One region of the Halobacillus shinanisalinarum genome, then DNA from elsewhere that is predicted to be linked to it. Evidence: riboswitches for the same ligand, from Rfam matches in the RefSeq annotation. Region 1 holds a riboswitch; each other region holds the start of a gene.
The links. A riboswitch is a leader RNA that binds a small molecule or an ion and turns the genes downstream of it on or off. The one in region 1 is predicted to bind thiamine pyrophosphate.

Region 1 (2,991 bases):
TTCCTTTCTAGTGAGTGTTCAAAAAGTTGCCAAATTAGAACGTCGACAAAGGTCGTCACTTTCTGTGACAAAGTCGACACTAGCACGTTCCTTGCGCGTCGCAAGAAGTTCGGGGCGCGGAAGTTTTGAGGACTACAGCGTATGTCTTTCATACGTGAGGACCGGAAAAACCGAGCAACGAAGAAGTTCGCCGTTTATCATTTGGTGACTTTTTGAACAACCTCTCCTAGTCACATAAGACTATTGTACGTACCCATGTTAATGTATGCAATGGTTTCAGTTATAAATAGAAAGGTTATGGTAAGACATAGATAAAAAGGAGGCTAGATCAAATGAGTAGTATTTATTCAAATGAAGCTCTTAAGGACGGACATATCATAATAACAGGGGCTACCGGCGGCATCGGTTATCAAACAGCAAAAGCTGTTGTGCAAGCGGGAGCTGATGTGACGATAACGGGACGAAGGGAGGAAAAGCTGAACGACCTTAAAGACGAATGTAAACGGTTGAATGACTCTGTAAAAGTATATGTTCACACTGCTGAACTTAATGACGAGGAAAATCGGAGACATTTAGTAGATGAAGCCATCCAAACAAATGGAGCTATTACTGGACTTGTCAACTCAGCCGGGGTGGTCGGGGGAAGCACACTCGATAACCTGACGGAAGACGATCTTCGTAACGTAATGGAGCTGAACTATTTTTCTACAGTGTTACTGACACAGCTTGTATATGAAAAAATGAAGGCTCAGAACGAGGGAGCGATTGTAAATCTATCCTCTTTATCAGGTTTGCGCGGGACGCATGCGAACATCGCCTATAGTGCTTCAAAATTTGCGGTGACTGGGTTCACTCAGTCGCTTGCAGTTGAGGCGATTGAACACAATATTCGGGTTAATGCTGTTTGCCCTGGCTATGTGGATACAGAAATGGGGCGGGAGTCGATTCGCTCCAAAGGCGAACGGAACAATCGTAGTTTTGAAGAGCAATTGAAGGTTGCAGAAGAAGGGATTCCTTCGGGGCGGATTTCTACTGCTGAAGAAGTAGCGAATACGATTGTGTTTTTATTAACTGAGACAGCTGGGAATATCATTGGAGAGTCTATGAAGATTTCTGGGGGAAGTGTGATGAGGTGAAAAAGAAAAGGTGGTTCACAAACTGGAAGAGTTTTGCTATCCTTTAAGATGAGGTTTCTGAAAATTGAATAAGAAAAGAGCTAGGGGTGCCATACATGTGGCTGAGAGGAAGAACATTTCCGACCCTTTGAACCTGACTTGGTTAGAACCAGCGTAGGGAAGCTTTCGAGGCTGAATGTAAACGTGTATTGCATAAAGTAAATCGAAGCTCACCCATAGCGCGGGTGAGCTTTTTTTAATGGCAATTTAACGAGGAGGAGATGTTATGAAGGATCCGTTAGTGATTGCAGGGAAAGAACTTGAAAGTCGTTTGTTTACAGGAACAGGGAAGTTTGCAGACCATAGTGTAATGCGGGAGGCAATTGAACAGTCTCATTCACAGGTTGTTACGGTTGCGATTAGGAGGGTGGATCTAGATGGTTCTGGCAAGCATATCGTTAATGATATCCCAGAGCAGGCAACGTTAATGCCGAATACTTCAGGAGCAAGGACGGCAGAAGAAGCGGTACGGATTGCACGACTTGGAAAGGCTAGCGGAATGGGGAATTGGGTCAAGATCGAAGTCATTTCCGATCAAAAATACCTTCTTCCCGATAATGAGGAGACGATTAAAGCGACGAAAATCTTGGTAGAGGAAGGGTTTGTTGTCCTAGATTATATGAGTCCTGACTTAATGGCAGCGAAGCGTATGGAAGAGGCCGGGGCTGCAGCGATCATGCCGCTAGGGTCTCCGATTGGCTCGAACCGGGGTATCCGGATGAAGGAAATGATTCGGATTATGATTGATGAAATTGATGTCCCAATTGTTATAGATGCAGGGATTGGCAAACCTTCCGAGGCAACGGAAGCGATGGAAATGGGTGCGGATGCTGTTCTTGTAAATACAGCGATTGCAACTGCGGAGGACCCTGTGGCTATGGCGAAGGCTTTTGATATGGCGGTTAGAGCTGGAAGAATGGCTTACATTTCAGGGCTTGGGCAATCGTCTCTTCAGGCAAAAGCCTCCTCACCATTAACGGGATTTTTAACTTCAACAGGAGGTGGTCAATAATGAGTTTCTATAACGTGTATGAAAAGCTGAAAGATCAACCGTTTAAGTCATTATTTGATGAGATAACAGCAAGTGATGTTGAGAACGTTTTACAAAAAGATGGACTTACTGAGGCGGATTATTTCACCCTCCTGTCACCTGCTGCAGAAGGTTACTTAGAAGAGATGGCTCAGAAGGCGCATCAACTCACTTTGCAGCACTTTGGCTATACCATGCAGCTCTTTCTGCCACTCTATGTTTCCGATTACTGTGTAAACACATGCAAATACTGCAGTTTTAGTGTTGATAACGTTTTTCCTAGAAGGCGTTTAACGATGGAAGAAGTAGAGGAAGAGGCTCAGGCGATATATGCCATGGGAATTGAACAAATTATCATCCTATCGGGAGAATCTCGGGTTCATTCATCTGTTGATTACCTATCAAAAATCATGAAGATTCTTAGGAAATACTTCTCCTCGGTGGGGCTCGAAGTTCAGCCGATGGATCGCGAGGAGTATGAAGAATTGGTAGAGAGCGGAATTGATACGCTGACGGTTTTTCAGGAGACTTACGATCAAGAAATTTATCGTGACCTCCATACGAAAGGACCGAAACGTTTCTATAAGTATCGCCTGGATACCCCTGAGCGAGGCTGCCAGGCTGGGATGAGATCTGTCACAATCGGAGCTTTGCTTGGTCTTGATGATTGGCGCAAGGAAAGTTATATCACAGGTTTGCACGGGAGTTACCTTCAAGACAACTACTTGGATACGGAAATTGGCATTTCATTCCCAAGGGTCCAGCCTAATGCAGGGAGTTTTCAAC
Region 2 (2,991 bases), 560 kb from region 1:
TTAAGTTATGAATTAGCGGCTGTTTCTCCCTTACTTCGGAAACAATATCTAAAGCCATTTGTTAAAAACCTCCTCGCGTGTAGCAAAGTGATTCGTCGGCCCGCTTCCATTACCTAGATCAAAGGAATGGCGAATCGCTTCCGTAACAAAATGCTTCGCTTGCTCGACAGCTTCTACCATAGGCGCTCCTTGACTTAAATAAGCCGTTATCGCTGCTGAATACGTACAGCCTGTTCCGTGGGTATTTTTCGTTTCAATTCGTTCACTTGTAAAGGTATGAATCCCAGATCCATCATATAAAAAGTCAACCGCTTCTCCTTTTATATGACCACCTTTTACTAAGGCTGCACCAGCACCAAATCTAGTAACCATTTGCTGTGCCGCTTCCTTCATGTCCTCACCGCTCTCAATTGTTCCCCCTAAAATATCCTCTGCTTCAGGGATATTAGGTGTGACAATCGAAGTTAGCGGCAGTAGATTCTCTCGAAGCCATACACGCGACTCCTCATCAATCAGAGGGTCACCGCTTTGGGCAACCATGACAGGGTCCATCACATAAGGTGCAGACAAGTTCGGAACCCACTCGGCAATCGCCTTCATCATACTAACATTTGAGATCATCCCTGTTTTGAAAGCATGTACAGGCATGTCAGAATAAATCGCCTCAAGCTGATCTTTCAGCATCTCAATGGGAAGATGATGAACGCCACTCACGCCTGTTGTATTTTGAGCTACAACCGATGTGATCACACTCATCCCGTAGCTTTTTAGTTCTTGAAATGTCTTTAAATCGGCTTGAATGCCGGCACCACCGCTCGGGTCAGTGCCGGCAATCGTTAACGCACAAGAAACTTGCTTCATTTCGAACTCACCGCCTCCCCTGTCGGCCATTCTTCACAAGTGTACGCCATTTCCCAGAAATTCAATTCAAGTTGACAACTCTTTCGAAAGGCATCTCTCATTCTACGCAACTCAACCTCTGATGCTTCTTCGGCGAGCTCATCAAGGCGATCACACATGGCCATTGATAGCGTATCAAAATCCTCATTCGCGTAGAACTCTATCCAAGGATAGAACGTGTGATTCGGTGTCGGCTGGTACTTTTTCATCAAGTGATTGCCGATTTCAACGTATGTCCAAGGGCATGGGAGTAATGCTGCCAGGATCTCACCAAGTCCGCCCATTTGCGCATGATACATCATGTGTTTAACGTAGTGGTCGGCTGTCGGCGGTAATGGGTAGCCTTGTAGTTCGTCATAACCTATCCCAACGACATCACAGAAGTTGTGGTGTGGATGTGTTTCACTGTTTAAAACAAATCCTACTTGCTCACTGAAATAACCCATGTCACGGCGTTCGGTTGACTTTGATATCGCGACACCATACACGTGCATAAAAGCGTTTAAGTATTCGTAATCCGCTTTAATATAGTGGGCTAGAGCTTGTTCTGGAACCTCACCCTTGCCGATCCCATCAACAAAAGGATGGTTAAAAATCGCTTCAAATAGTTCGTTATTTTCTTTTCTTAATGTTTCGGTAAATGTCATAAATTTTGCCTCCTTATTTTTAAGAAGGAAGCTACTAAGAGTTTTTGTGAGGCTACTTCCCTTTCGCTGGTATTACCCAGATCAGGTTCCAAGGGACTAAGGAAGAATCCTTATCTCAGCGCACTCGCGCCCCTAGTAGTTTCCGAAAGTTATAGATTTGGTTGTGGGATAGCGTTCGATTGACGCATTTTTGATACGACAAATCCGCCGATCAATGCGCCAGTTGTACTGCTGATAAGAAACGAGGGCAAAAAGGCTAGTGCTCCCACCGAACTGCCCATTAGTATGTTGGCATACGGCACGGAAAACATAGCACCTATCATGCCAGTACCAATCACTTCCCCAGCCGCTGCGGTCCAGGGCTTTTTAGACCATTTGTAAAAGTAACCTGCGAGCAAGGCCCCTATCATACCTCCCGGAAACGCAAGCAATGTTCCGAGTCCGAGTAGATTACGAAGCAGGCCGATCGTAAAAGCGATTCCGACTGCTGGGATCGGCCCAAGCGTGATGGCTGCCATCACATTGACGGCATGCTGCACAGGATAGGCTTTAGCAATACCAGCTGGAAACCAAAGCAACTGGGACCCAAGCGTTCCAATTGCTACAAATACCGCCATCGTCGTTAAGAGACGGGTTCGATTCACATTTTCTCCTCCTTTCATTAAGGGAGTGGATTGAACACTAAAAAAGCCAGATCCTAGAGTGGACCTGGCTTCGAGTGGATAAAGTCATAAGACATTTCGTCTGACTACTTCCCTCCGCTGGTGTTAACCAGATCAGGTTCATAAGAGTCGGAAAGCCTACTTGCTTTCCTCTCAGCCCACATTCGGGCCCCCCTAGTAGTTTTACTTCCTATTCGCTTGGTTGCTTTCATCATAACAAAGCATTTTACGTTTGTCACCGTTTACTCTTCTACTTTTTTTAGCATCCATAACCTGACACTAAGCTCAAGCAAAAACAAGTCATCCGAATTTAACAGTGATAATCCTGTTAATTGCTCAATGTTACGCAGTCTGTGGAGTAAAGATTGACGATGCAAAGTCAAGGCCCTCGCTGTTTGACTCACGTTACTGTTATATTTGTTATAAACGATAAACGTCTGAATGAGATCGGTCTGCCGCTTCTGGTCATATTCTATTAAAGGCTGCAGCGTATCTTTTACAATGCTTTCTATTTCTTTTTCATGGGATAGGGCCATGAGAAGTCTGTTCATTCGGGTATCACTAAAAAAGGTACGGTTTCCTTCCTCATGCTGTTGCTTTCCAATATTTAAAGCGGTTACGGCCTCTTCATAGCTTTGGTGGAAGGAAAGAAACCCTTTATTGTGAAAGGATATTCCCCAGGAAATATTTATTCCTGCAAGCAACTCATTTAATCGTCGTTCGATAAGGTCTAGAAATTGATTACTTGTTTCCACATAAGGATGGCTATCTGCCTCCAAGTA
Region 3 (2,991 bases), 1.6 Mb from region 1:
TGTCGGCCTATGTATCTTCAAAACATGCTCTGGAAGGATTGACGGAAAGTTTACGTTTTGAAGTGAAGCCGTTTGGGATTGATGTGGTTTTGATTGAACCAGGTTCTTATCAAACGAACATTTGGACAAGCGGAATGGAGCTTCCAAAGGCTGTGCATGATCCTGATTCACCGTATGCCTATTATATAAGAGGGCTATGGAAAGCATTAAACAGTGAATCGCATGGAGCTCCAGCAAAGGTTGCAGATTTAATGACGAGAATTGCCAGCAAATCTCAAGTTAGAAAACTCCGTTATCCCATTGGACCTGGTGTCAGACTGAATTTATTTTTAAAAAAAGCAGTCCCATGGCCTTTTCTTGAAAGAACGGTGTTGAAGAAACTGCTTAAGTAAAGGTTTTTACAGACTAAGATAGGGTAATGTGTAGAAATGGGGAGAGATGTGTAATGATGAATGGTGCTGAGCCTATTTTTATTGAAGGAAACGAAGTAGGCATTCTTGTAAGCCACGGATTTACTGGAACAACTCAAAGTATGAAACCTCTCATCGACGCGTACTCAGAAACGGGCTATACAGTTGCTTGCCCGAGACTGGAAGGGCATGGAACGACACCTGAGGATATGGAGGATTCAAACAAGGATGATTGGATTCAATCGGTCGAAACTGCTTATCAATGGCTTGAGGAACGGTGTTCTATCCTATTCGTTGTAGGATTATCTATGGGTGGAACCCTAGCGTTATACCTTGCAGAACGATACAAACAGATTAGTGGGGTTATATCCATAAACGGAGCGGTTGATATTCCTGCAATGGAAAATGTGATGGAATCAGCGGAAGAGCGTTTTGTTGCAGCGATTGGTTCGGACATTAAAAAGGAAAACGTGGAGGAACTTGCTTATGATAGGACACCTGTCAATGCGATTCGCTCTCTAATGGCATTGATGAAAGAGGTTCATGAAGGTCTCGCGAATATTCATTGCCCGGCGTTATTTTTTGTTTCTGATGAAGACCATGTTGTTCCACCGGATAATTCCGAAACGATCTTTGACTCAGTCTTCTCTGAGCACAAAGAACTTGTCCGTTTAGAAAATAGTCACCATGTTGCTACGTTAGATAACGATCAAGATTTGATTATCGAGCGAAGTCTTGAGTTTTTTCAAACGTATGCTAAAACCTTATAAGTCTTTCTTTAAAGAAGCATATGTAAATAAACCTTAGAACTCCTATGAGCTCCTAAGGTTTTTCTGTGTGCTTTTCCTACTGTGTTACCCCTGGAAGTTTTCTAATTACCAGCTGGACTTTTTAACTCCAGGAAGCTGGCCTTTATGAGCGAGTTCGCGAAATTTAATTCTTGAAAGCCCAAACTTTCTCATATAGCCGTGAGGTCTTCCGGTTGATTCACAGCGATTATGAAGTCGTGTAGGTGAAGCATCTCTTGGCAATTTCCTAAGTGCTTGATAGTTGCCTTCTGCTTTTAATTGCTTTCGTACATCTTTATATTTTTCAAACGTTGCTTGACGTTTACGTTCTTTTTCGATCATTGCTTGTTTAGCCATTGCAGTTCTCCTTTTCTTAAATAGTAATGATTACTATTTAATTGTATTAGGTCAAACCCCCTTTGTCAAATCACCTAAGGTGGCAGGTTTGTCATCCTTACCAGCTTTGCATTGAATGCAAGAAGTTATTGATTTATAATAGATTCATAGCAAGAAAAGCAAACGTATATAAGCCTTCAAGGGGAGCTTTAGGCTGAGAGTGAACAATCTTTGTTCAGACCCTTCGAACCTGTCAGTTAGTACTGGCGTAGGGATGGTGGCTTTTTTGATGGCGATGCACGGGATTCCTCCATCAGGAAGCTTCCCTTTGGCATCGCTTTTTTTGTATGCGAAAAAGGAGGTTGTGGGTTATGCAAAATAAACGTGTATTGTTCATGGTAGAAGTGGCTATTTTTTCAGCATTAGCGATCTTACTCGATATTATCCCGTTTCTATCATTTAAGCTCTGGGCTCAAGGAGGATCGGTTTCTTTTGCGATGGTTCCCGTATTTATTATGGCATTTCGATGGGGACTTCGAGGTGGATTATTGACAGGACTTCTGCTAGGATTTTATCAAATTTTAGTGGGGGGTGCCATTCTTATAAGTATAGCGCAAACCTTTCTTGATTATTTTGTAGCATTTGGAGTTATAGGTCTTGCCGGGATCTTTGCCAAGCCAGTGCGGGAGGCAGCTCGCGAGCGACATATGAAACGACTTGCCGCCTGGGTGATCGCAGGATCGTTTGTTGGAAGTCTGTTTCGGTTTTTCGGCCATTTTACCGCAGGAATAGTTTTCTATGATGAGTTCGCACCTGAAGGACAGCCGGTTTGGTTATATTCACTGCTTTATAATGGTGGTTATATGCTGCCTACGTTTATTTTAAGCGCGGTCATATTATGCTTGCTGTTTTCACAGCGTCCGACTTTATTGATAAGTCGTTCATAACAATGAGGACCTATTTTCGAAAAGTTTAATCTCACGAAAATAGGTTCTTATTTTGTGAAATAGAAAGGTTGATTGTAGGAAAAAGTCGAATGATGTATATTGGGAAGGGGTAGAGAAAAATGAAACGTTCTAATGTAATCGCAACTTATTCGATTGTCGGATTTGATCCACAAACTGGAGAACTGGGAGTTGCTGTTCAATCAAAGTTCCTTGGCGTAGGGGCAGTGGTGCCCTGGGCGAAAGCGGGTGTCGGTGCAATTGCCACACAAGCATTTGCTAATCCTGCTTACGGTCCTGATGGTTTGCAATTGTTAAGTGAAGGTTTAAGTGCCCAGGAAGCCGTGGATAAACTGATTGAAAATGACTCTGAAGCTGCAGATCGCCAAGTTGGAATGGTCGATGCTGAGGGAAGAGCAGCTACATTCACTGGTGAGCACTGCTATGACTGGGCTGGAGGGGTAACAGGGAAACACTATACAGCACAAGGAAACATTTTAGTAAATAAACAAA
Region 4 (2,991 bases), 880 kb from region 1:
AGGTTGCCTTGTTTCCTTCACAAATTGCTCGTTCACTTTTACTTCTCCCCTTTCATAAATTTAACTGACGAACGTTCGTCAGTTTTAATTGTACGAAATTTTCCGAATACTTTCAATGAAAAATTGTTAACTTTTTCATTCTGCCCGTAGGTTGAAAGAAATTGGCTCCCCTAATAGTTCTAAATGAGAGACATTTCAAAAGCATGATATAGTGTTCTCCTAGTGATAACTAAGCTTATTTCTACTTTGTTATCCCTCGCCAATAAATCTCCCAGGAGACATTAAATCTTTTTTCGAAGCTTTCTAAATTCGAATAAATTAACTCTACGAGTAATCCGTCAATAAAATTCAGAAAAGAAATCGTTCCCTTTTCAGCTTCCATAATTAATCTTTGTTCATGAGAAACAAATACTTCCTCTACATATTTATGTAATTTTTTGTAATATGTAAAGACTCTTGAAATAACAATTTCTTGTAAGTGATTTGGGGGTGTAAACATCATCCTAAGTAAAAATTTCACATTCCATTCCCCGTCAGATGTATATCTTTCTTTTAAATGAAGTATAAAATTATACAATACGTTATCAAGGGACTCATTTTTTTGCTGATAAAAGTACTCACTCAATTCTAAAATCCCTTCTTGAATGACTTGGTTCATGACTTGTAAAAATAGATCATCTTTATTTTTAAAATGTGCGTATATAGATTGCTTTTTTATTCCCACCTCTCTCCCAATGTCTGTAAGAGAAGTACCATCATACCCATATTCAACAAAAAGAGTTAATGCGCTTTTCTTAATTTTATTTGCCGTTATACTAGTCATTTGTTTCCTCCTATGTGTCGCCAATGTAATAAAGCTAGCTTAAGTTAACTTCATCGACAGTTATTAACAATTTACCATTCAATGCGATTGATATCTATCACTTCATACTAAAAACATACTTTTTTCGGCTACGGTACTTAAAAGGGAAAAGTTACCGTGTGGATTTAAACCACCCAGATTGTACAACAGTGGGGCACACCAAAAAACCACATTTCAAAAGAAAGTGGTTGGTCCCAAAGATCATATGTATATGAATGAAATAATAGAGGATTAACTAAAATCTATTATTCCACACAGATCCCCCGCCACTTCCCTTCGCTAGTATTACCTAGATCAGGTAGTTAGGGTCGAGATCCATTATCCCTCTCAGCTCGAAAGCCCCCTAGTGTTTGGTGAATGACATTAAATTTTTACTATAGGATATATTCACCATAAATTCAAAATCTATGAACTATTCAAAGTTATAATCCCTACTTTGCCTTCGATTTACTATAAGAAATTAAACCTCCTTGAAAAATTAAATATTTAATGTAAACTTAAAATTGTTTAGGTTAACATTAATTGCGAAAGGGAGAAATTTAAACTAGGATTTACAGAGTTCATTACGATGGAGGCTGATTGAACTGATACAAGATAACGGATTATACAGCTTAAGAATGAGAGCTGCACTTGGCGGTCCCCATGAAGAAGGAGGAAAACATATATCAGGTGGAGAACACCTTTCCTCAAAAGCTGATATGCAGGTAAAAGCAGTTGAATTAATTGATAAGGCCTTTTCCCATACACAAGGTGAGCCGACTTTCTTCCAAATGACAATTGATAAGGTTGAGGAGCATTTACAAGCTATCAAGCCGTTATCTGTTTCTACCATTGATGCGACCGATGCCGCACAGGGAAGAAAATTAGCACGTTCTCTCCTTGCCGATCACGGAATATCAGATGAAGTTATTAAAAAAGCTATGAATCTATTAGAAAGTAGCAATGACAACAGAGGAGCACTGATTATTAATGCAAAAACTGGCGAACGTCTCGATGAGCGGAAGGAAAAGGGAGTGCGTGTCTCCCATCTGTATTGGGAAAAAGAAAACTTTGAACAGTGGTGTAAGCAAAAAGAACTGGTGGTAAATCAACGCATGAAGGAAGCACTGACTTTGGCAACAAAGGTGTGCTCCCACCCCTTAACGATAGCAGAGCTGTGCTGGAGTGATGATCCTGACTATATTACAGGGTACGTTGCTAGTGCTGCAAAAGGGTACCAGAGAATTACAAAAGTAAAGGAATATGGTGACGAAGCTGGTGGACGCTTGTTTTTCGTCAATGACGACCAGTCGATTGATTCGTACATTCACTATCTAGAGAAAATACCGGTCTCAATAGGAACGGAGGAGAATTATGAACTTAATTGAGAAAAGTAAAAAGTATTTATGGCTGCCATTTACACAAATGAAGGATTATGATGAGAACCCATTAATTATTGATAGTGGAAAAGGAATTAAAGTGAAGGATATTAATGGGAAAGAATACTATGATGCTTTTTCTTCTGTGTGGCTAAATGTACATGGACATCGAAAGCAAGAGTTGGATGAAGCTGTTCGTGAGCAGTTAAATAAGATTGCACATTCCACCTTACTTGGAATGACGAATGTACCCGCTACCGAATTGGCGGAAAAATTAGTCAAGATTGCTCCTGATTCCTTAAGCAGAGTCTTTTATTCCGACAGCGGTGCAGAAGCAGTTGAAATTGCGGTAAAGATGGCTTACCAATATTGGCAAAATATCGGTGCAACGAACAAACAGAAATTTATCTCTGTAAAAAATGGCTATCACGGGGATACAATCGGGGCGGTTAGTGTTGGTGCCATTGACATTTTTCACAAGGTCTACGGCCCTTTAATGTTTGAAGGGTTTAAAACAACGGTTCCGAATGTCTATCGCCACCCTACAGAAGATCCAGAGAAAAGCCGTGATGAAGCACTTGAAACACTTGAGACTTTATTAAAGGAGCATCATGAGGAGATTGCCGGGTTAACTATCGAATCTATGATCCAAGGTGCTGGCGGTATGATTGTTATGCCTGAAGGTTACTTATCTGGTGTTCGGGAGCTGTGTACCAAATACAATGTCCTAATGATTATTGATGAAGTGGCTACAGGCTTCGGACGTACCGG

Region 2: it holds a riboswitch for thiamine pyrophosphate, as region 1 does, so the genes downstream of both, tenA (thiaminase II) here and MUO14_RS13760 (thiazole synthase) in region 1, are expected to answer to the same signal.
Region 3: it holds a riboswitch for thiamine pyrophosphate, as region 1 does, so the genes downstream of both, thiT (energy-coupled thiamine transporter ThiT) here and MUO14_RS13760 (thiazole synthase) in region 1, are expected to answer to the same signal.
Region 4: it holds a riboswitch for thiamine pyrophosphate, as region 1 does, so the genes downstream of both, MUO14_RS17895 (TetR/AcrR family transcriptional regulator) here and MUO14_RS13760 (thiazole synthase) in region 1, are expected to answer to the same signal.

Annotation. Positions count from the first base shown of each region.
Region 1 is NZ_CP095074.1:2,741,004-2,743,994, forward strand. It holds gene MUO14_RS13755 (SDR family NAD(P)-dependent oxidoreductase) at 333-1,136, shown strand; TPP riboswitch at 1,209-1,313, shown strand; gene MUO14_RS13760 (thiazole synthase) at 1,402-2,187, shown strand; gene thiH (2-iminoacetate synthase ThiH) at 2,187-2,991, shown strand, end outside.
Region 2 is NZ_CP095074.1:2,179,143-2,182,133, forward strand. It holds gene thiM (hydroxyethylthiazole kinase) at 1-58, opposite strand, end outside; gene thiD (bifunctional hydroxymethylpyrimidine kinase/phosphomethylpyrimidine kinase) at 49-861, opposite strand; gene tenA (thiaminase II) at 858-1,547, opposite strand; TPP riboswitch at 1,588-1,691, opposite strand; gene thiW (energy coupling factor transporter S component ThiW) at 1,697-2,191, opposite strand; TPP riboswitch at 2,284-2,395, opposite strand; gene MUO14_RS10765 (PucR family transcriptional regulator) at 2,452-2,991, opposite strand, start outside.
Region 3 is NZ_CP095074.1:4,341,240-4,344,230, forward strand. It holds gene MUO14_RS21505 (SDR family oxidoreductase) at 1-392, shown strand, start outside; gene MUO14_RS21510 (alpha/beta hydrolase) at 446-1,180, shown strand; gene rpsN (30S ribosomal protein S14) at 1,286-1,555, opposite strand; TPP riboswitch at 1,725-1,826, shown strand; gene thiT (energy-coupled thiamine transporter ThiT) at 1,906-2,481, shown strand; gene MUO14_RS21525 (DUF1028 domain-containing protein) at 2,601-2,991, shown strand, end outside.
Region 4 is NZ_CP095074.1:3,618,116-3,621,106, reverse strand. It holds gene MUO14_RS17900 (aminotransferase family protein) at 1-36, opposite strand, end outside; gene MUO14_RS17895 (TetR/AcrR family transcriptional regulator) at 242-823, opposite strand; TPP riboswitch at 1,117-1,217, opposite strand; gene MUO14_RS17890 (6-carboxyhexanoate--CoA ligase) at 1,438-2,229, shown strand; gene bioA (adenosylmethionine--8-amino-7-oxononanoate transaminase) at 2,216-2,991, shown strand, end outside.